Regions from separate parts of the Micromonospora sp. WMMD723 genome, predicted to be linked through region 4. Evidence: riboswitches for the same ligand, from Rfam matches in the RefSeq annotation. Region 4 holds a riboswitch; each other region holds the start of a gene.
What was found. A riboswitch is a leader RNA that binds a small molecule or an ion and turns the genes downstream of it on or off. The one in region 4 is predicted to bind cyclic di-AMP.
Positions count from the first base shown of each region.

Region 1: another riboswitch for cyclic di-AMP. It lies ahead of ACN261_RS18705 (C39 family peptidase); the one in region 4 lies ahead of ACN261_RS01455 (coiled-coil domain-containing protein).
Region 2: another riboswitch for cyclic di-AMP. It lies ahead of ACN261_RS11815 (coiled-coil domain-containing protein); the one in region 4 lies ahead of ACN261_RS01455 (coiled-coil domain-containing protein).
Region 3: another riboswitch for cyclic di-AMP. It lies ahead of ACN261_RS09630 (NlpC/P60 family protein); the one in region 4 lies ahead of ACN261_RS01455 (coiled-coil domain-containing protein).

Region 1 covers NZ_JBMKNR010000001.1:4,233,658-4,239,053, reverse strand. Annotated here, with positions in the region: gene ACN261_RS18710 (CDP-glycerol glycerophosphotransferase family protein) at 1-356, shown strand, start outside; gene ACN261_RS18705 (C39 family peptidase) at 490-1,338, opposite strand; cyclic di-AMP (ydaO/yuaA leader) riboswitch at 1,610-1,754, opposite strand; gene ACN261_RS18700 (hypothetical protein) at 2,470-3,231, opposite strand; gene ACN261_RS18695 (hypothetical protein) at 3,363-3,758, opposite strand; gene ACN261_RS18690 (acyltransferase family protein) at 4,055-5,383, opposite strand.
Region 2 covers NZ_JBMKNR010000001.1:2,589,158-2,594,553, reverse strand. Annotated here, with positions in the region: gene ACN261_RS11820 (YibE/F family protein) at 1-950, shown strand, start outside; cyclic di-AMP (ydaO/yuaA leader) riboswitch at 1,117-1,248, shown strand; gene ACN261_RS11815 (coiled-coil domain-containing protein) at 1,252-2,277, shown strand; gene ACN261_RS11810 (carbonic anhydrase) at 2,421-3,113, opposite strand; gene ACN261_RS11805 (helix-turn-helix transcriptional regulator) at 3,371-3,697, shown strand; gene ACN261_RS11800 (lipocalin family protein) at 3,759-4,361, opposite strand; gene ACN261_RS11795 (hypothetical protein) at 4,600-4,971, shown strand; gene ACN261_RS11790 (hypothetical protein) at 5,191-5,396, shown strand, end outside.
Region 3 covers NZ_JBMKNR010000001.1:2,131,473-2,136,868, reverse strand. Annotated here, with positions in the region: partial or broken gene ACN261_RS09655 (HAD hydrolase-like protein) at 1-214, opposite strand, end outside; tRNA gene ACN261_RS09650 (tRNA-Gly) at 268-341, opposite strand; gene ACN261_RS09645 (M43 family zinc metalloprotease) at 576-1,610, shown strand; gene ACN261_RS09640 (pyridoxamine 5'-phosphate oxidase family protein) at 1,685-2,239, opposite strand; gene dcd (dCTP deaminase) at 2,385-2,963, shown strand; gene ACN261_RS09630 (NlpC/P60 family protein) at 3,013-4,053, opposite strand; cyclic di-AMP (ydaO/yuaA leader) riboswitch at 4,066-4,202, opposite strand; gene ACN261_RS09625 (NlpC/P60 family protein) at 4,358-5,356, opposite strand.
Region 4 covers NZ_JBMKNR010000001.1:316,178-321,573, forward strand. Annotated here, with positions in the region: gene ACN261_RS01445 (HelD family protein) at 1-1,014, shown strand, start outside; gene ACN261_RS01450 (cation diffusion facilitator family transporter) at 1,177-2,091, shown strand; cyclic di-AMP (ydaO/yuaA leader) riboswitch at 2,257-2,388, shown strand; gene ACN261_RS01455 (coiled-coil domain-containing protein) at 2,393-3,451, shown strand; gene ACN261_RS01460 (SRPBCC family protein) at 3,559-4,026, opposite strand; gene ACN261_RS01465 (STAS domain-containing protein) at 4,125-4,487, opposite strand; gene ACN261_RS01470 (hypothetical protein) at 4,843-4,986, shown strand; gene ACN261_RS01475 (hypothetical protein) at 5,144-5,396, shown strand, end outside.

The sequences.
Region 1 (5,396 bases), 3.9 Mb from region 4:
CCGACGCGCTGGTCTCCGACGTCTCCGGGGTCATCTCCGACTACCTCTACTCGGGCAAGCCGTACGCGGTGACCGACCTGGGCGTCGACGGCGACGAGTTCCTGGACCGGTTCCCGCTGGCCCGCTCCGGTTACGTGCTGCGCCGGGACATGGCCAACCTCGACGAGGTGCTGACCGGCCTGCTGGACACCGACCCGCTGGCGGCGGCCCGGTGGGACACCCGCCGCCGCTACCTGGGCGACTTCCCCGCCGACGGGTACGCCGACGGTTTCCTCGACGCCGCCCGCCGGGAGTTGGAGCCGGGCTGGACCCCGCCGACGCCCCGGACCGCCCCGGTCCTCTCCCCCCGGGCCTGAGCCGGCGGTGCCCGACGCCTATCGGGGCGGTGTCGCGGTATCCGAGTCCGCTGACATCGCTGTATCGGCCCCATGACGAGCACCGCCCCGGCCACCCGTGGTCGGGGCGGCCGGGGCGGGTGGGGTGGGTCGGTCAGGCGGAGTAGCCCCGGGTGGCGATCCAGTTCGCCAGGGTGGTCACGCTGACCCAGTAGGCCGGCAGCGACGGGTCGGCCGAGTCGGCGATCCGCACGGTGCGGCCGTTGTCCCGGTAGCCCACGGCGGCGACGTAGTGGCCGCCGGGGAAGGAGTGCCAGCCGCCGTCGAGGTCGGTGGCGTCCCCGGCCACGTTCGCGACCACGGCCCGCCGGTCGGTGACCGCCGCGACCACGTCGGCCCGCAGCCGCTCGATCTGCGCGTCACTCGGGGTCCCGGCGAACATCCGGGTCCGGTACGGGTCCCCCTTGACCACGGCGTTGAGTACCCGGGTGGTGTCCTCGGCCGAGTTGGTGCCCATCTCGGTGGTGCCCAACTGGGCGGCGAGGGCGTCCTGGCCGCGCTCGATGCCGGCGGCGCTGAGCGCGTTGCGTACCGCCGCCGGGCCGCAGTAGTAGTAGGTGATCTGGGCCTGGTAGTCGTAGCGCAGGACCTTCGACGACGGGGGCTTCGGGGTCGCCCTGCGGGTCAGGTCCGGGTCGGCGGTGGCGCGGGCCTTGGCCCGGGTGACCCGCGGCGACGGGGTGGGGCTCGCCGACGGGCTGGTCGAGGGGGTGGCCGACGGGCCGGCCGGGGCGGGGACGGCGACCCGGGCCTGGGCGCGGCTGGCGACGTCGTCGAGGCGGGGGGCGGTCTCGGCAACGGCGGTGGCGTGCTGGTCGGTCGGGGCGTCGTCGACCCCGGCGGCCAGGGCGGTGCCGCCGGCGGCCAGGACGAGGACCGCCGCCGAGCCGACGACCATCCGGTACGGGCGCTGGGCGCCCAGCCGGCGGAGCTGACGCTTCATGTGGTGCTTCACGGGGTGTTCCTCCACGGGGCGAGGCGGCCGGGCACGCCGGACCGGCACGCGGCGGGTACGCCACGCGCGGATCGGGTGTTCGGACGCTCGTTCGGCAGGGACCGCCCGACGGGAGCCGGACGGATCGGCGGGTCGCCCGACCGGGGTCGGGCGGCGGGGTGGACGGCCGGGTCAGCGCGTCAGGCGCGACGGTCCGGCGGCACCCCGGCACCGAGGTGGAGGAACCACCGAGGGGTGGGGTCATGCTGCACGAGGATGAAACTCCTTCCGCTGCCGCCGACCGGGTTAGCTGACGGATTCGGGCGGGAAGATCGCCCTACCCCGGGCCGTGGCCCGGAGATTCACCCCAGGTGGTGCGTGTGGGTCCCCGGTTCGTGCCGTGCACGATTGAGCGGGTCGGCGCGGCGTCGCCTCCTGCGATCGGAAACCGCACCGGACCGCAGCGACACTACTGGCCGCCCTTCCCTCCCGCCAAGCCCCGTGACCTGCGTAAACATCGCCGGGTCGGCCGATTTGCGGGGCAGTCGGGCAGCGGGGGTGCGGGCCGGGGACGAATGGCCGTCGGGGCTCGACAGGGCCGTGACCGGACAGCCGACCCGCAACCTCCGATGATCATCGGAGTCGATGTGACCGGGTGTGACGGGGTGTCCGGTTCCGCCGGGACGTGACCGCACCCACACCGGCCTGGATAACAATTCGGTCCCCGGGACCCCCGGTCCCCCGGTCTCCCCGGTCCCCCGGTCCCCCGGTCCGCGCGGCCCCGGGCAGGACCACCGCCCGCAACGGGACCGCAGGGGCGGGGGCACGGCATCCGCAACGGGGCCGAGGTCGTGGGGTCAACGCGGCACGGACACCGCCATCTGCGCGTCGTTGTGTCGATCACCCCGGGCCGGACCGGACCGGACCGGGCCAGGCCAGGCCGGACCGGGCCAGGCCAGGCCGGACCGGGCCAGGCCAGGCCAGGCCGGACCGGGCCAGGCCAGGCCAGGCCGGACCGGGCCAGGCCAGGCCAGGCCGGACCGGGCCAGGCCAGGCCGGACCGGGCCAGGCCAGGCCGGACCGGGCCAGGCCAGGCCGGACCGGACCTCGTCCGGTCCGGGAGCGGTGGTCCCGGGGCGGTCAGCCGACCCGGGCCGGGTGCCAGCGGGTGGCTTGCGTGAGGCGGGTCGCCGCCGACGTCGCGGTACGGGGCCGCGGGACCCGGCCCGGCCGCACCCGCTGCGTCGCCGCGTACGCCTCGGCGGCCAGGGAACGGGCGGCCTCGGCGGCCAGCTCGGCGTCCCGCCACGCGACGCTCTCCCGCCAGGCCGCCGCCCGGTACGCCGCACGCCGGTCCTCCCGGACCGCCCGGGCCAGCATCACCTCGTGCTCGACGGGGTGCCGGCGCGGGTCCCAGCCGTCGCGGTGCGCGAAGACGTCCCGCAGCCGCTCCACCGACAACTCGCCCCGCCAGTGCGCCGCCACCGCCTCCTGGTGCAGCCACCGCTCCCGGCCCGCGTACTCGGCGGGTGTCCGGGGGGTACGCGGGCTGGGCAGCGCCCCCGCGCCGAGGAACCGGCGGGCGGCCGTCTCGGCCTCGTCGTACGCCTGCCAGGCCCGTTCCAGGGTGTCCTGGGCGGCCAGCCAGGCGGTCCGGTGCCGGCGGGCGGTCTGGGCGGCCCCGGCGGCGGCGACGGCCACCTCCTCGGCGTAACGCCGCAGGTCGGCGACCGGGGGCGGGGCGTCCGGCGGCGGCGCGACGGGGGTCACCTCGGTCGCCTGGTCCCGCTCGGGGCGGGCGACCAGGACGGCGAGGCCGGTCAGCGCGAGGACGAGCAGCAGGGACCAGATCGCGGTGGCGGTCGGCACCCCGATCAGGAACTGGGACAGCACGGTGTTCACGGGTCGACACCTCGCGGGCGGATGTGGCGGGTCGGGGCCGTACCGGGGCGGGACCGTTGCGGGCAACGTCCGCCCGGGGTGGTACGGGGACGAGGTCGTGGTGGTGGCGGGCGGCCCCCGCTGGGGCGGGTTCAGCCTGCCGGGGGTGCCCGGGGCCCGGCGGTGGCGGGCACCCGACCGCCAGGTGTCACCAGGGTGGCGGCCGGAAGCTCCCGTGCCGGACCGGCCGGTGCGGCGGTCACGCCGGCGTCGACCCGCTCGGTCGCCAGCACGTCGGCCCGCTCGGTCGCCCGGCCGTCGGAGCGGACGCCGTCGCCCCGGCCGAACGGGGTGTCGAAGGCGACGGCGGCGGGGAAGGAGTGCGCCGCGTCGGCCGACAGGGCGCCCGGGACCGGGTCGAACAGTGCGGGGCCGACCGGGGCGGGGCCGGCGGCGGCGAACGCGAGTGCGACGGCGAGGCCGGCGAGCAGCCGGGACATCCCGCGCGCGACCCACCACAGGGGACTGGTGGGCGCGACCGGGAACACGTGACCACGCTACCGAAGGGGTCACCGACCCGCAGCACCGCCGGGCGTGTCGCCGCGCCGAGCAGGCGGAGGAGCAGGTCACCCGGGGCCTGGGCCCGCACAGCCGGTTGGTGTCCATGATGGGGCGACGCATCGCGGCCGACGGAACACGTCCACGCCGACGCCCGGCCGGAGCAGGGGGCACCGGGAGGATGTGGTCCGATCCCGCCATCCCGGTGCCGGAACAGGGCGGTGTCCCGACTGCGGCGCGTCCTCGCCGGCGGCGGGAACGGAGGGAACCGGGCCGGGTGGGCGGGTCAGCGCGGGTCGCGCGGCCCGGCGTACTCGACGGGACGGCCGTCGCGCGGCCCGTCACCGGCCCCCCTCGGCCCCGGCACGACGCCGTCGCCGCGAGCGGAGGCAGCGCCGGGAGCAGCCGGGGTGTCGGAGGCGGCAACGCCAGGAGCAGCCGGGGTGTCAGAGGCGGCAACGCCGGGAGCAGCCGGGGTGTCAGAGGCGGCAACGCCGTCATCGGCGGCGGAGGTGACGGGAGCGGAGGTGGCGGCCGGCTTGCGGCGGCGGGGGGCGAGGCGGCGCATCATCGGCGTCTCGACGAAGCGGTGCAGCGCGGCGGCCAGCGCCAGGTTCGCCACCAGGAAGCCGAGCACGGCCAGCGGCCCCGACCAGCCGGACAGCCCGACGCCCCAGTGCCCGGTGAGCCGCAGGACGGTCATCATCACCAGCACGTGCACCAGGTAGAAGGCGAACGACACCTCACCGAGCCAGATCAGGCTGCGGTGCCGCCACGGTGACCAGCGGCCCTGCACGTCCGCGCGGGCCGCCGCCGGGATGACCAGGATGTACGCCACCGACAGCAGCGCCGCCCACATCTCGGCCGGGACCCAGTGCGCCGCCACCCAGACGGCCACGAACAGCAGGCTGGCCAGGGGCAGCCCCGGGCCCCGCCAGTGACCACGGCGCAGCAGCTCGGCAGCGGCGACACCCAGCCAGAACTCGGTGGAGCGGACCAGCGGGAAGACCTGGGTGAACCACCAGTTGGTGCCCTCGGGCAGCAGTTGCTGGCCGGGCCAGAGTGCCAGGATCACCAGCGGCACCGCCACCACCACGGCCCAGAGCGCGCCGGAGCGGGCCCGCCGGATCGCCGGCAGCGCCAGCGGCAGGCAGAGGTAGAAGAACAGCTCGCAGGACAGCGACCAGCTCACGTTGTTGATGCTGTAGAAGTAGCCGGGGGTCGGGTCCCACGCCTGGACGAGGAAGAGGTTCTCCAGGGCGGCACGCGGCACCACCGGGTCGGCGAACCACCACATCACCAGTAGCGCCGCCGCCCAGGTCAGCACGTGGTTGGGATAGATCTTGGCGAGCCGGCGACGCCAGAAGTCCCGCCGCCGGTCGCCGTCGCGGGCCGACCAGACCAGCACGAAGCCACTGAGGATGAAGAAGAACTGCACCCCGGACAGGCCCAGGGTGAACAGCCAGTCGACCACCGCCTTGGCGTCGGGCTGGGCGACGATCCGCATGGTGCCGACGTGGTAGCCGAAGACCAGCATGGCGGCGATCCACCGCAGCCCGGTCAGCGACGGGAGCCGGTTCAGCGCCGGGGACGCGGGGGTGGGCACGCTGGTCACCCGGGGCACCCTA
Region 2 (5,396 bases), 2.3 Mb from region 4:
CGTCGGCGAGCAGCTACCACATCGCCGAGCACCAGCGGGGCATGCCGCTGCTCTGGCTGGTCGCCCTGTTCGCGGCGGCGATCGTGGCATTCGGCCGGCTACGCGGGCTGGCCGCCCTGGCCGGTCTCGGGGCCAGCTTCGCCATCCTGTTGACCTTCGTGGTGCCGGGCATCTCCGCCGGGGGCGCGCCGCTGCCGATCGCGGTCACCGGCGCCGCGTTGATCATGTTCGTGGTGCTGTACCTGACCCACGGGATCACCGCGCAGACCTCGGTGGCGGTGCTGGGCACGTTGGGCAGCCTGGTGCTGACCGGCGTGCTGGGCACGCTGGCCACCGCCGCCACCCACCTGACCGGGTACGGCAGCGAGGAGGCCACCACGCTGTCGATGTACCAGCGTGACGTGGACCTGCACGGCCTGCTGCTGGCCGGGATCATCATCGGTTCGCTCGGTGTCCTGGACGACGTCACGGTCACCCAGGCAGCCACCGTCACCGAGCTGGCGCACGCCAACCCGGGGCTGTCGAGGTTGCAGCTCTACCGGGCGGCGACCCGGGTCGGCCGGGCGCACATCGCGTCCACGGTCAACACGATCGTGCTGGCGTACGCGGGCGCGTCGCTGCCGTTGCTGCTCCTGCTCACCGCCGACAGCCGCCCGGTGAGCCAGATCCTCACCAGCGAGTTCCTGGCCCAGGAGATCGTCCGTAGCGCGGTGGCGACCCTCGGCCTGGTGGCGGCGGTGCCGCTGACCACCGGGTTGGCCGCGCTGGTCGTGACCGCCGGGCGGGGACCGGCCGACGCCGGTACGGCCGGGCCGCCACCCACCCCACGTCCCACCCCCGACCGTGCCGAGGCGTTGGAGGCGTTGAGCGCGCCCCGGCACGGTGCACCGTCCACCCCGGCCCCCGCACGGTGGCCGGACCCGGAAAGGAGCACGGACACCGCATGGTGACACTGCGCTGCGTGACCGGAGGCGAGGTCGCGGCTGTCGGTCGCGTCACTGATTACCCCTCGCTATCGGGAAAATACTCATTTGGTCGGGTTGCGGGCGTAGATCCCCGGTACGACTCTCGGGTAACCTCGCTGCCGGTCACCGCCGAAGGCGCCCACCGGCGCCAGCGGTGCCACCGCCCAATCGCCGTACGGCGAGCCGGGGAACCGAGCACCTGGGGTGAATCCGCGCCAGCGGTAGGGGCCACTTCCGTCCCGAACCCGTCAGCTAACCCGGTCGGCGGTCGACGGAAGGGAAAACTGTGACGGCACCCCTACGCCGCTGGTTGACGCCGGCAGTGGCCGTACTCGCCGCCCTGGCGATCGTCGCCGGACCGGCCGCCGCCCCCGCGACGGCCGCGCCCAACGCGCCCACCCCCTCGGGGCACGAGGAGGACGACGAGCCGAAGCTCCTCACCGACGTCATCGAGGCCACCAACCGGGAGTATTCGGCGGCGAAGACCCGGCTGGAGAAGTCCAAGAAGCGCCAGCTCGAATACGCCATCGAGGTGGAGAAGGCGGAGCAGGAGCTGGCGGCGCTGGCCCCGCAGGTCACCGAGATCGCCGCCCAGTCGTACCGGACCGGTCGGGTCGGCGCGGTCGCCGCGCTGCTGGAGAGCGACGCGCCTGACGCCTTCGTCCGCCGGGCCGCCGCCCTGGACGAGCTGAACATGGTCAACGCCGGCAAGCTGGCCGAGGTCAACAAGGTCAAGACCCGGGCCGAGCAGGCCAAGCTCGCCGTCGACGCCGAGGTCCGGGAGCAGCAGAAGCAGACCAACCTGATGGCCAAGAAGAAGACCGAGGCCGACAAGGCGCTGGCCCTGGTCGGCGGCCGGGGCTTCACCGGCGGCCTGGTCGACGCGACGTCCCCGGTGGCCCGCGTCGCCCCCGGCCAGACCGCCGACGGCGATTGGCGTGGCGAGTCGTGCAGCGAGAACGACCCGACCACGTCCGGCTGCATCACCCCGCGCACGCTGCACATGTACAAGGAGGTCAAGCGGGCCGGGTTCAACCGGTTCGTCGGCTGCTACCGCCCCGGTGGGCCGTGGGAGCACCCCAAGGGCAGGGCGTGCGACTGGTCGTTGCAGAAGAGCGGGTTCAGCCCGTGGCACAACAACGACACCCGGATGTACGGCAACAACCTCGCCGCGTTCCTGATCCGCAACTCGGACCGGCTGGGCATCTACTACGTGATCTGGAACCGGCAGATCTGGTTCCCGGCCAACGGCTGGAGTTCGTACTCGGGACCGTCCGACCACACCGACCACGTCCACGTGTCACTGCTGTAGCGACCGTGTTCGACACCACGGCGGCGATGGTGCGGTGTCCGGGTCCCTGGACGCCGCGCCACCGGCCCCGATGAGTTGTTCGGGCCACGCACGACGAAGGCCGCCCGGCTGAGCCGGGCGGCCTTCGTCGTGACCGGTGCGGGTCAGGAGGCGACGGGTGCCGACGCGGCACCGGCCGGCACGGCCGGTGCGGGCACCGCGGCGGCGGGCTCGGACAGCACGGCGGCGGGCTCGGGGGCCGGGGCGACCTGGTGGACCTCGCCGGCGGCGAGGCGGTAGGACATGCCGACCACCGCGCACCGACCGGCGACCACCTCGGCGGCGATCACCGGCGAGTTGCCGAGCAGCACCTCGACGGTCTGCGCGATGTGGATGTCGACGATCCCGTCGATGTCGTGCACCCCCTGCTGGGCCGCGCGACGCAGGCTCGGCCCGACGGCGGCGACCACCGAGTAGAGGTGCCCCGGGGGCTGGGTGCCGGTGCGGGCCGTGTCCCGGGCCGCCTGCACCGCACCGCAGGAGTCGTGCCCGAGGACCACCACCAGCGGGGTGCCGAGCACCGTGACCGCGTACTCGACGCTGCCGAGCACCTCGGGCCCGGCGGTGTGCCCGGCGGTCCGGACCACGAAGAGGTCACCGAGACCCCGGTCGAAGATGATCTCGGCGGCGAGCCGGGAGTCGGAGCAGCCGACGATGACGGCGAAGGGATGCTGACCGTCGGCGACGGCGGCGCGGTGCCCGGCGTCCTGGTTGGGATGACGGGGCACACCGGCGACGAACCGCCGGTTGCCGGCCTGCAACTCGGCCAACGCCTGGGTCGGAGTGATCGGGGCCATTGCCTCACCTCGGTCCGGAATCGCACCTGGTCACGCCGGCCGGCGGCGACGACGGCCGTGTCCCCACGGTCACACGCAGCTAAAGGTACGTCAAGATTTCGTGATACACGTTTCAGGCGTCGGTCGGCGCGGTGTCGACGGCGTGTCGGAGCCGGGGCGCGCACCGGACCGGCGGGCGACCCCGCAGGCTCGACCCGGCCGACCGGCGCGGCCCGTCGGGGCGGCCGACGACGGGTCTCCCAGGTACGGGCCATACCATGACCGGCATGGCGACAGGCGGCACGGGGAGCACCCGGAACTGGACGTTCCTCACCAACCACGGCCATGTGCTGCTCGCCATCGCCCGGAACCCCACCGCCCGCCTCCGCGACGTCGCCGACGAGGTCGGGGTGACCGAACGGGCCGCCCAGGCGATCGTCGCCGACCTGGAGGCCGGCGGCTACCTGCGGCGTACCCGGGTCGGCCGGCGCAACGAGTACACGCTCAACCCGAGCGGCCACTTCCGGCACCCCGCCGAGGCCGACCGCCAGGTCGGCGCCCTGCTCGCCCTGTTCAGCCCCGACCCGGCCGACGCCGGGTCCTGAGCCGCCGGGCCCGGACGCCGACGGCCCGCCCCGGCGGGGACGGGCCGTCGCGGGTGGAGGGTCAGCAGAAGCTGCCCGCTCCGCCGCCACCGTCCTGCCGGGTGGTGCGGAAGTCGCACAGGTCGTAGCCGTTGGCGGTGAGCACCGCCTTCGCCGCCGCCGTCTGCGCCCCGGTCAGCGCCGGCTCCCGGGAGAGGACGAAGCCGGTGCTGCGGTCCGGGTCGCCGACGACCGCCCACCGGTAGCCGGAATCGAGCCCGATCACCACGTAGTTCGGCCCACCCAGGTAGATCCACCTACCGCCGAGCTTGAGGAAGGACACGGTCAACGCCGAGTCGGCCGGCGGGTTCTCACTGCGGGCCCGCCCGGTGACCGCGCTGGTGGTGCCCACGATGGTGCGGCAGGCGTTGCGGACCCCGATGGTGCCGTCGGGCTGGACGTCGTACCGCGCCGTCACGTTCTTGTAGCACTGGATCTCGAAGATCGCCGGGATGGCGGCGATCTGGTACCAGTCACCCGCGTAGCGCTCGACGTCGACGTCGGCCACCGGGGTGAGCGGTCCGGTGTCGACGGCGGTCGGCGCGGCCTGCGCGGGTGCGGCGGTGGCCAGCACCGCCGCGGCGGCGACCGCGACAGCCGCGACGGCCTGACGGCGTACTCCCATGGTGTCTCCTCCGGTCTGTCGGTCCGGCGCGACGGACGTCACGCCGACCGCGGAATTGCCCGGACCCACCGGCCGGAAACTGTAGGCATTCTCATTCCTGTCAATGCATCCGGACGCAGGCCAACGGCCGTATCCCTGGTGGGAACAGTCCGTCCACACGGCACACCGTGGCCCGACTCACTCCTCCGGTCGGGTCACCGCCGCTGCGCGGACGGCCGGTCGGGGATAGGTTGGACGGGTGATCCGCGTAGCCCCCACCCCGCCGGTCTGGGTGTCGAGGCTGCGCGACCTGACCCGGCTGGCGGTCACCGCGCTGGTGCTCGCCGCCGGCCTCGGCGGGTTCCTCGCCGTCACCGGCGGCCCGGCCGCCGTCGCCGCCCGACCGTCCGTGGTGACCTCGCGGGTGGCGACGCTGCCCGCCGACGCCCGACCGACCGACGACCGGGCCGACGCCCGGCCCGGTGACGAACGGCCCGCCGACGGGTCGCTGCGCCCCCAGTCGCCGACGCCCGCCGCCGAGGCCGCCACCCGGCCCGTCGCGCCGGCCGCCGGGGCGACGCCGGACCCGGTCCGGGACGCCACCGGTCGACGCGGCCCGCCCCGGAGCTGAGCCGCGCGGCACCTGCGCCGCCCGTCCCGGCCACGACCGGGCCCCTGCCGACCGCAGCCCCGGGATGTCCGGCCGGCCCGACCGCGATCCGGACAGGTCCGGTCCGGCAGATCCGGTCGACCGAACCGGTCCGCCCGTCGCAGGACGCGCCGCACAGCTCCCCCGCCCGCTGCCGGGCCCCCGTCCGTCCACATCGTTGTCCACCGTGAGGTGTTGGTGATGCAGACCGTCTTCTCCGCCGTCCTGCCCGATGTCCCCGCCGCCGCCGCGATCTGGCTGATCCTGCTCGCCCTCGCCGCCGTCGCCGTCGCGGCCCTGGTGGTCCGGCCCGGCCGGCTCCGGCTGGCGGTGGCCGGCCGGTTCCGCGACGCCGCCCTGCCCGACGACCCGGAACGGGCCGAGCAGGACCGGGAGCACACCCGGTA
Region 3 (5,396 bases), 1.8 Mb from region 4:
ACTCGGGGGAGACCGGGGACAGCACCTCGGCGATGTCTCCCATTGACGTGATGACGACGTCTGCCGCCGCGAACAAGTTGATCTTCCACGCTCGGTTGGCGTAGCCGCTAGCGGCCACCCCGGCGGCACGGGCTGCCTCGATGTCCGAGAGCGAGTCGCCGACCAACACGCAAGACGCCGGCTCGACTCCGAGGGCTCGTACCGCATCAAGGACTAGAACAACGGAAGCCCTGGCGGAACATCTGTCCTGACCAGGGCTTCCGTGCGTGGAGCGGGTGACGGGAATCGAACCCGCACTGTCAGCTTGGGAAGCTGATGTTCTGCCATTGAACTACACCCGCAAGCGGCACCACTGTACCTGAGGTGACCACGCCCGCGCACCCGGGCACCCCCGCGCGTCGTCGACAGCCAATCGTGACGATCAGTGCACGCAGGGTACAAAAGAAACGGTCAGATGTTTCACACAAGCAGCTTGGGGACGTTCTCAAACGTGTCGATCAGTTGTAACGTCACCCCCACGTTCACGACCTCGGTGCGACATACCCCCTGTCGCGCCGCCAGAAAGAGGTGGGCCCATGGGACTGCGTCCCAACCTGCTGACCCGGCGTGCCGCCGGTGTCGCGTCGACGACCTTCGCGCTGCTGCTGAGCACCGCTGCGGTGGGCGTCGTACCTGCGGCTTCCGCGTACTCCGCAGCCCCCGACAACACGTCCTGTGCGGAGCCGGCCGACGCCCACGCGGACGTCCACTCCGACGCCCGCGTCCGTGGCGGCAGCAAGGCCGCCCACAAGCGGCACGACCCGAACGAGCTGACCACCAAGCAGGTCCAGGATCGGGAGGCGGAGTTCGCCGCCGCCCTGCGCAACGCGAAGCTGCGGTCGAAGTCCAGCCACCGCAGCGGCTCGACCGAGGGCACGACGGTGGCGCTGGCCGCGATCAGCGTCCCGGTCGTCGTGCACGTCATCCAGCGGGACAGCACCCGGGCCGGGGGCAACATCCCCGACTCGATGATCAACTCGCAGATCAGCGTGCTCAACCAGGCGTACAGCGGTGCGACCGGTGGGGCCGCCACGGGTTTCACCTTCCAGCTTCAGAAGATCAACCGGGTCACCAACGCCTCGTGGTACCCGATCGTGCAGGGCTCCTCCGCCGAGCGGGCGATGAAGACCTCGCTGCGCACCGGCGGCAAGAACACCCTCAACATGTACCTGGGTGAGCTGAGCGACGACCTGCTCGGCTGGGCGACGTTCCCCAAGCGCACCCTGGACGTGATGGACGGCGTCGTGGTGCTCGGCGAGTCGCTGCCGAACGGCACCGCCACCAACTACAACCTGGGCGACACCGGCACCCACGAGGTCGGCCACTGGCTGAACCTCTACCACACCTTCCAGGGTGGCTGCTCGGGCTCGGGCGACGGCGTCTCGGACACCCCGGCCGAGCGTGAGCCGGCCTACCAGTGCCCGACCGGTCGGGACACCTGCACCGCGACCGGCAAGGACCCGATCACCAACTTCATGGACTACACCTACGACTCGTGCATGTACCAGTTCACCGCTGGGCAGGCGAGCCGCATGGTGAACGCCTGGAGCGCATACCGCGCGTCGGCCTGACCCGGCTGGCACGACACAGCGTCAGGTGCCGGCTCCGTCCCTTCGGGACGGGGCCGGCACCGTCGTTTCCGGGGTCAGGCGGCGGTGCGGCGGGTGTCGAACCCGTGCCGGCCACGCCGGGACGGTCGCTGGTCGGGCAGGCCGGCGACACCGTGCCGACCGGGGACCGGGTCGAGCCAGACCTGCACGGCGGGACGCCCCGCGTCGCCGCCGAACGGGCCGCCGTGCTCGCGCCGGGTGAGCATGGCGACGTCGACGCTGAACTCGAAGAGCCGCCAGTCGACCTGCGGCGCGGCCCGACCGATCTCGGCCACCAGTGCCACCCGGGCCGGGTCGGTCACCGGCTCGGCACGACCGGCGACGTACGCCTCGTCGTCGCTCTCCTCCGGTGGGAACGAGTGGAGCGCGTAGCGGCCGTCGCGTTCGAGGTCACGCCGCTTGGGCGAGTCGACGACGAAGCAGAACAACCCGCCGTCGGTGACCAGCGGGCAGACCGGGTGCACCCGGGGACCGCCGTCGGCGCGGACGGTGGCCAGGTAGCCGAAACCCGACCCGTACTGCTGGAGAAGAAGGCGGATCCCGTCGGCGAGGCGGGGCTCGTCGGCGGCGAATGCGGACCAGGATGCCATGCGGTCATCCTATCGAACATACGTTCGAGAATCAGCCCGACACGCAGGTCGAACGGCCCGACGTGCGCCTCCGCGCAGCGACGACGCCGGCCGGTGGGGCGGCCCGGTGGGCAGGTCCGGCCGGCCCGCTGGATAAGGTGTCCCGATGCTGCTCTCCGACCGGGACCTCGTCTCCGAGATCAAGGCGGGCGCGCTGGCGCTGGAGCCGTTCGAACCGAGTCTGGTGCAGCCCTCCAGCATCGACGTGCGCCTCGACAAGCTGTTCCGGGTGTTCAACAACCACCTCTACACCCACATCGACCCGGCGGTGCAGCAGGACGACCTGACGTCGATGGTGGAGGTGCCGGCGGGCGAGCCGTTCGTGCTGCACCCGGGCGAGTTCGTGCTCGCCTCCACGCTTGAGGTCATCTCGCTCGGCGACCAGCTCGCCGGCCGGCTGGAGGGCAAGTCGAGCCTCGGCCGGCTGGGGCTGCTCACCCACTCGACCGCCGGTTTCATCGACCCGGGTTTCTCCGGCCACGTCACGCTGGAGCTGTCGAACGTGGCCAATCTGCCGATCACCCTCTGGCCGGGCATGAAGATCGGCCAGCTCTGCATCTTCCGGCTCTCCTCGCCGGCCGAGCACCCGTACGGCTCCGCGGTGTACGGATCGCGCTACCAGGGCCAGCGGGGACCGACCCCCAGCCGTTCCTGGCAGAACTGGCGTACCTGGCCCATCGGCTGACGCGGCGTGCCGCGTCCGGGCCCCGGGACCGGGGCCCGGACGCGGTGGCTCAGCCGGGTCGGCCGTAGCTGTTGACCGGCCCGTCGTCGACCCGCTTCATCGTGATCGGTTTGCCGGCCTGGGAGGCGTGCACGACCCAGCCGCCCCCGACGTACATCCCGACGTGGTGCAGGTCGGAGTAGTAGAAGACCAGGTCGCCGGGGCGCAGGTCGGCCCGGCTCACCCGGTCGGTGACCTGGCGCTGCTGCCGGGCGTTGTGCGGCAACGACACCCCGGCCTTCGCCCAGGCGGCCATGGTCAGCCCGGAACAGTCGTAGTTGTTCGGGCCGGCCGCGCCCCACACGTACAGCTTGCCGATCTGGGCGCAGGCGAACTTGACCGCCGTACCGGCCGGGCCACCGGGGTAGCCGGCGGGGCACGGGGCCGGGCGCAGCTTGCCACCGCCGCCGTTGCCGTAGACCGTCAGCCGCAGCTTCTGCAACCTGTCGATCTCGGTGTTGATCTGCTTCTTGCGGGCCGCGAGCTGTGCTTCGGTACGGGTGAGCTGGGCGACCATCTCGTCCAACGGCGCCTTGGTGGCGGCGAGTTCGTCGCGGAGCTGGGCGACCTCCCGCACCTCGCGCTGCTGGCGACTGGCGAACCGGTCCAGCAGCCCCAACTGTTCGACCACCTGGCTCGGGCTGCGGCTGCCCAGCAGGGCGTTGACGGTGGACACGTTCTCGCCCTTGTACGCCTGCACGGCGAGGCCGCTGACCTGGTTCATCGCCTGGTCGACGCGGCGTTGCAGGGGGGCGATCCGCTTGCCGAGCGCGTCGGCCTGCCGGCGCTTGGCGGCGAGGTCGATGCGGGTGGCGTTGTGCTGTTCGATGAGCGGTTCGAGCTTGTTCCAGTCCTGGTCGATCTGTCGCTCGATCTCGGCGACCGAGGGGTCGGCGTGCGCCGCCGTGGGGCCACCTGTCAACACGACCGCGGCAGCGGCCAGGGTGGCGAGGGTGGTGGTGAAGCGGGACCAGCGTGGGCGCGGCACCGTCGTGTTCCGGGCGACCTGGGTCGTCCGGTGCGACGGTGGCCGCGGGGCATGGTGTGCCACCGGGCTCCGGGCTCCTTCTTCCTCGACCGCCTACCGGGTTAGCTGACGGGTTCGGGCGGGAAGGGAGCGCCCTACCGCGGTGGTCGCGGATTCACCCCGGCGTACCTGGGTCCCCGGCTCGCCCGGAGGCGACTCGGCGGTGCCGGCCGACGCCGCCCCGGGTGGGGCGGACCTGGTGCCGACCGACGATTGACCAGAGTAGAGACGCTCGTTATCGATCCGCAACCCGCCGTGCCGGCACACTCCGTGACCGGAAAGCACGCAACCCCCGGCCCGTCGGGCCGGGGGTTGACGTATGCGCTGGTCAGGGACGGCGGAAGCCGGCCACCGGCATGTAGTTGATGCTGGTCACCTGGACCGGCTTACCGGTCCGGGGTGCGTGCACCATCATGTCGTTACCCAGGTAGAGCCCGACGTGGTGCAGGTCGCTGAAGAAGAACACCAGGTCGCCGGGGCGGGCCTCGGAGCGCGGGATGGCCTTGCCCTCGTTCCACTGCGCACCGGTGAAGTGGGTCAGCGAGATGCCTGCCGCCTTGTACGCGAACTGGGTGAGCCCGGAGCAGTCGAACGAGTTCGGCCCGGTAGCACCCCAGACGTACGGGTCACCGACCTGCGCGCAGGCGGTCGCGATCGCGGTCCGGGCGGCGGAGCTGACCACACCGTTGATCGTGGGGCAGCCGTTCACCTTCACCGTGGTCTTCGGCATCGCCGCCTGCAGCCGCTTGATCTCGGCGTTGATCTGCGTCTTCTTGGCCGCGAGTTCCTTCTCCTGCTTCACCTCGGCGGCGATCAGGGTGTCGAGCTTCTGCTTCTCGGCGTCGTACTTGCGGCGGACCACGAGCACGGCCTCGACCTCCCGGCGCTGCTCGGCGGCGAGCCGGTCCAGGATGGTCAGCTGCGCGGCGAGGGTGCCCGGCCTGGTGGTGGTGAGCAGCGCGCTCAGCTCCTGCGAGGGGCCGGACTTGTAGTAGCGGGAGGCGAGGTCACCGACCCGACCCAGGGCGAGTTCACTCTGCAGGGCCAGCGGCTCGATCTTCTTCTGGAGGTCGGCCGACTTCTTGCGGTTGACCTTGAGCTGGGCCCGGACCTTGTTGTAGTCCTCGATGGTCGGTTCGAGCTGTTCCCACTGCTTGTCGAGGGCCGCCTCGATCTCCTCGGGCGACGGCGCGGCGTGGGCCGGCACGGCGAGCATCCCGGCACCGACGGCGACGGCCGCGACCAGGGTGAGCAGGCGGCGGGCGACCCGCCGGAGGGCTGCCGGCCGGGCGGGCGGCTGGCCCTGGGCGTGACGGTGAGGGGGCATGGTTGCCACCGGCGTCGACTCCTTTGCAACCGACCGCCGG
Region 4 (5,396 bases):
CCCGCCTTCGAGGACGAGATCATCGAGCGGCCGGAGTTCCGGGAGTTCCTCAAGGCGTGGTGGCCCCGGCTGCATCCCCGGCACGTGCTGGGCTGGTTGGCCCGGCCGGAGCGGCTGCGCCGGTACGCGGCCGGCGTCCTGTCCCGGGCGGAGGTCGGGTTGCTGGTGCAGGCGTACCGGTCGCTGGACACCGAGGGGCTGACGGTGGCCGACATCGCCCTCCTCGACGAGCTGGACGCGCTGCTGGGTCAGCCGGTCCGCCCGAAGAAGGCCCGGCGGGACCCGTTCCAGCTCGCCGGCGGCGTCCGGGAGCTGAGCACCTTCGGGGAGCGGCAGCGTGCCGCGCGGGCGGCGGCCCGGGAGCGGCCCGAGGACTACCGGGACTACGCGCACGTGGTGGTCGACGAGTCGCAGGACGTCTCGCCGATGCAGTGGCGGATGATCGGCCGGCGCGGTCGGCTCGCCTCCTGGACGGTGGTGGGTGATCCGGCGCAGACCGCCTGGACGGGTGACCAGGCGGAGCTGGACCGGGCCCGGGACCAGGCGCTGGGCCGACGGCGGCGGCACCGGTTCACGCTGTCCACCAACTACCGCAACTCGGCGGAGATCTTCGCGGTGGCGGCGGCGGAGATCCGCCGGCTCTATCCGGACCTGGAGTTGCCGAGCGCGGTGCGCTCCACCGGGGTGGACCCGGTGGCGCTGCACGTGCCGGCGGCGGAGCTGGCCCGGACGACGGCCGACGCGGTGGACGCGTTGCTGGCCGAGGTGGCGGGGACGGTCGGCGTGATCACCCCGGTGCCCCGCCGGGACGAGGTCGCCGGCTGGTTGGGCGACCGGGGCGGGGCGCGCCTGCAGGTGGTGACCAGCCTCCAGGCCAAGGGCATGGAGTACGACGGGGTGGTACTGGTCTGCCCCGGCGAGATCCGGGCCGATCCGGGCTCCGGGGTACGGACGCTCTACGTGGCGTTGTCCCGGGCGACCCAGCGCCTCACCACCGTCGAACCGACCGGCTGACCGACCGGCACCCCGGCCCACCTGGCCGGACGTCCGACCGTCACTTGCACACATAGCGATGTGAGCATAGATTGGAGCGGGTCCGCGACGGCGACGGTGGTCCCGACGGCGACGGTGGTCCCGACGGCGACGGTGGTCCCGACGGCGACGGAAGGTGTGGACGTGGGCGCAGGTCATGACCACAGCGCGACGGTGAGCAACGCCGCGCACCGGCACCGGGGCCGGCTCTGGGCGGCGTTCGGGCTGCTCGCCGTGCTCATGGTGGTCGAGGCGGTGGCCGCCTTCGGCACCGGTTCGCTGGCCCTGCTCTCCGACGCGGGGCACATGTTCACCGACGTGCTCGGCATCGGGATGGCGCTGGCCGCGATCACCGCCACCCGGCGGGCCGCCCGGGACCCGCAGCGCACCTTCGGCCTCTACCGGCTGGAGGTGCTCGCCGCCCTGGCCAACGCCGTCCTGCTCAGCGGGGTGGCGGTCTACGTGCTGATCGAGGCGGTCCGTCGGTTCGGCGAGCCACCCGAGGTGCTGGCCGGCCCGATGCTGGTGGTGGCGGTGCTCGGCCTGCTCGCCAACATCGTCGCGTTCGGCCTGCTGCGGGAGGGTGCCAAGGAGAGCATCAACCTGCGCGGGGCGTACCTGGAGGTGCTCGGTGACCTGCTCGGCTCGGTCGGAGTGATCGTGGCGGCGCTGCTGATCGCCGGCACCGGCTGGTGGTGGGCCGACCCGCTGGTCGCCGTGGCGATCGGCGTGTTCATCCTGCCCCGCACCTGGCGGCTCGGCCGGGCGGCGGTGCGCATCCTGGTCCAGGCCGCTCCGGAGCACCTGCCGGTGACCGCCGTGCACGACCGGCTGACCGCCGTGCCCGGGGTCGCCGAGGTGCACGACCTGCACGTCTGGACGCTCACCTCCGGCATGGACGTCGCCTCGGCCCACCTCACCCTGGCCGGTGACGCCGAGGTCGGCACGGTGCTGGCGGCCGCCCGGGGCGCCCTGCGGGAGGATTTCCACATCGAGCACGCCACCCTCCAGGTCGAGCCCGGAGCGAGCCCCGGCGCGTGCGGCCCCGCCCACTGGTGACCCCACCCTGGGCCGGACAGTCAGCCCCGCCGGGTACTCCCGCACAGAGATCACGGAAATTTGCGTCGTTTGAACCATTTGAGAGTATTCACTCTCGTACCCTCAGTCACGAGGTAGGCAGGCGTCACACGCGTACCGGTAGGCTCGGCCCCGGTCTCCGCCAGGCAGAGGCCGCCGCCTAATCGCCCGCCCGGGCGAACCGGGGAACCACGTTCCTGGGGTGCATCCGCGCAAGCGGTAGGGATCTTCCGTCCCGAACCCGTCAGCTAACCCGGTCGGCGGCTGACGGAAGGACATCCGCATGCACGTACGCACCACCACACGGCTGCTGGCCGCAGTCGTCACGGCCCTGGCCCTGGGCGTGTCGGCCGCGCCGTTCACCCCGGCCGCCGCCGCGCCCACCACCCGGCTCGCCGCCCCCGGCGACGACGACGAGGGCGGCACCCCGGCGCTGCGCGACCAGCTCGACGCGGCCAGCAAGGGCTGGCTGGAGGCCAAGGCCGCCCTGGAGCGCTCCACCAAGCGCCAGCAGGAACTCGACGCGCAGCTCAAGACCATCGAGGGGCAACTGGTCACGCAGACCGCCAAGGTCGGCGAGATCGCCGGAGCGGCCTACCGCACCGGCCGGCTCGGGCCGATGTCCGCCCTGCTCAACAGCAACACCCCGAGCGGTTTCCTGGACCGCGCGGCGGCGCTGGAGACGGTCGCCACCCGGGAGGACCAGGAACTGCGCACGATGATCGAGACCCGGGACCAGGCCACCCGGACCCGGGCGGCGGTCACCCGGGAGATCACCGAACAGCGCAAGCAGGTCGCCACCATGGGCAAGCGCAGGGAGCAGGCCGAGCGGGCGTTGGCGGTGGCCGCCGCCGACAAGCCGACCTCCACCTCCCGCGACTCCGGCAGCTCCGACGGCACGTCCACCAGCAACGCCAAGGGGGCGCCCCGCAACTCCGACGGCTCCTGGCCGTCCGAGTCGTGCAGCGTCAACGACCCGACGCCGGCCAACGGCTGTATCACCCCGCGCACGCTCAACGCCCTCAACCAGGCCAAGGCCGCCGGTTTCACCAGGTACGTCTCCTGCTACCGACCCAGCGGCTCCGGCGAGCACCCCAAGGGCCGGGCGTGCGACTTCGCCGCCCAGAAGGGCGGCTTCGGCGGGGTGGCCAGTGGCGGCGACCGGACGTACGGCAACAACCTCGCCGCGTACTTCATCCGCAACGCCGACCGGCTCGGTGTGCTCTACGTGATCTGGTTCAAGCGGATCTGGCTGCCGAGCAGCGGGTGGAAGGCGTACAGCGGGGGCAACGGGGACCCGTCCAGCGACCACACCAACCACGTACACCTGTCGATGATCTGAGCCGACCCGGTGGTCCGTCCGACGCGGGCGGACCACCGGACCACGGCCCGGCCGCAACAGGCGGGTCGGGTGCCGACCGGGCCGGGCGGCCCAGGTGCCGGCGGTGGTCAGCCGGCGGGTGGCGGGTCGCCGGCCCGGCCGTCCAGGACCGCGCCGAGTCGGCTGGCCAACCCCAGGTGGGCGGCGCGGGCCTGCCGGAAGGCGTAGCCGAACAGCGGGGCCGGCGCGGCGAGGGTGATCTCCACGTCGATCCGCAGCAGGTCACCCTCCATCCGCAACCGCGTGTGGTTACGCACGGTGGTGCCGGGCTGCTGGCGGGCCACCGTCACGATCTCGTCGTCGCCGGCCAGCAGCACGTCGGCCTGGTAGGTGACGGGGAACCGCAGCGGGCCCAGCTCCAGCCGGTCGGTGATCGCGTAGCTGGCCAGGGCACCCGGCCGGGCGGGCAGCCGGCGCACCCGGACGATCAGGGGATGCAACTCCTCCTGCCGGGACAGGTCGCTCAGCAGCGCCATCGCGTCGGCCGGTGAGCAGTGCGCCTGCACCGTGTAGCTGAAGCTCTCCCGCCGGACCACCGGGCCTCCTGACCGTCGTCGGTCGCACGATCGTGCCGTACCGGAGACGGACTGGCAACGTCCCTGGTCAGTGGCGTCGACACCGACAGGTGGCCCGGTCAGGCGCCGGGCAGGACCTCCGGGGTGGCGGCACCGGCGAAGTACGGCTCCGGGGCGCCGAAGAGCCCGAGCAGGCCGGTGACCCAGAGCTGTCGGTGCACGAACCGGCTCGGCTCGGTGACGATCAGTTTGACGCCGCTGACCTCGGCGGTCTGGAAGCCGGCGACCATGGCGCTGATCCCGACGGAGTCGATGAAGGTGACGAGTCGCATGTTCAGCTCGATCCGCGCGGGCCGGCCCTTGGCCAGCACCTCGGCGATCGCCTCACGTACCTCGTAGGCGGTGTCGACGTCGATCTCACCACGGGGGGCGATTTCGATGACACCGGCCGGCAGGACCGACTTCACGATCGACAGGCTCACGCGAGCACCTCCACTCGCCCGTCCCCGGGCGCCTCATCAGTACGCGGGCCGCGACCGAGAGTATTCCTCCGATGGCCTCGGTCGCCACCCCTCGGGATGAGCAATTCGCGGATCCGGACGGACCGGACCGTCCCTCTCCGCACCGTTGCTGGTCCTGTTCACCTCAGACGAACGGCACAGCTCGGCCGTTCCAACCGTCCCAGAGTAGCCGCCCCGGTCCACCGACACCCGGATGCGGTACGCCGGGCGAGCCCCGCCGGCTCCCCTTCGCGGCCCGCCGGCTCCCCCGGTGCAGGTTGTGCCGGGTGCCTACCGTGGGCGAGAGATGGGTCACCACGATCGAGGAGACGGATCGATGCTCAGGAGACTGCTCGGCCTGGCCGGGGTCGGCGCGCTACTCGCTCTCGTCCTGGCCTGCGGCTTCGGCGGCGGGGACGACGACGATGACGACGACGGGGACGATTTCGCCCGCGCCACCTCCGTGGTCTCGGTGCGCTGAGCGGCGAGGGTCACCGGGGCGTACCGGGTTTGCGACCCGGGCGGGCGGGGCACTGCTCGGACACCGGCCGGGTGACCGGCCGGGGCGAGGACCGTCCCGCGGCACGGAGACGACATCCGAACTGGCCGCAGACTTCGGCATTCGAGGAGGTAACACGATGATCGGCAGCAACCTTCTGGAGCGCCGCAGCAAGCCCGAGCGGATCGCCGACCAGGCCTGGCACCACCTGCTCTCGGCGGTGGACTCGGCCGGGGACAGCGTCCGGGACGCCGCCCGGTCGGTCCGGGACTCGGGGCTGGCCGACGCCGGCGACCTGGTCGGCTCGACCGCCGACGAGGCCCGTCGGCGGGCGACGCTCGCCTTCGACGCGCTCGCCGGCCGGCGGCCGGCCCTGCCCTGGACCCTGCTGA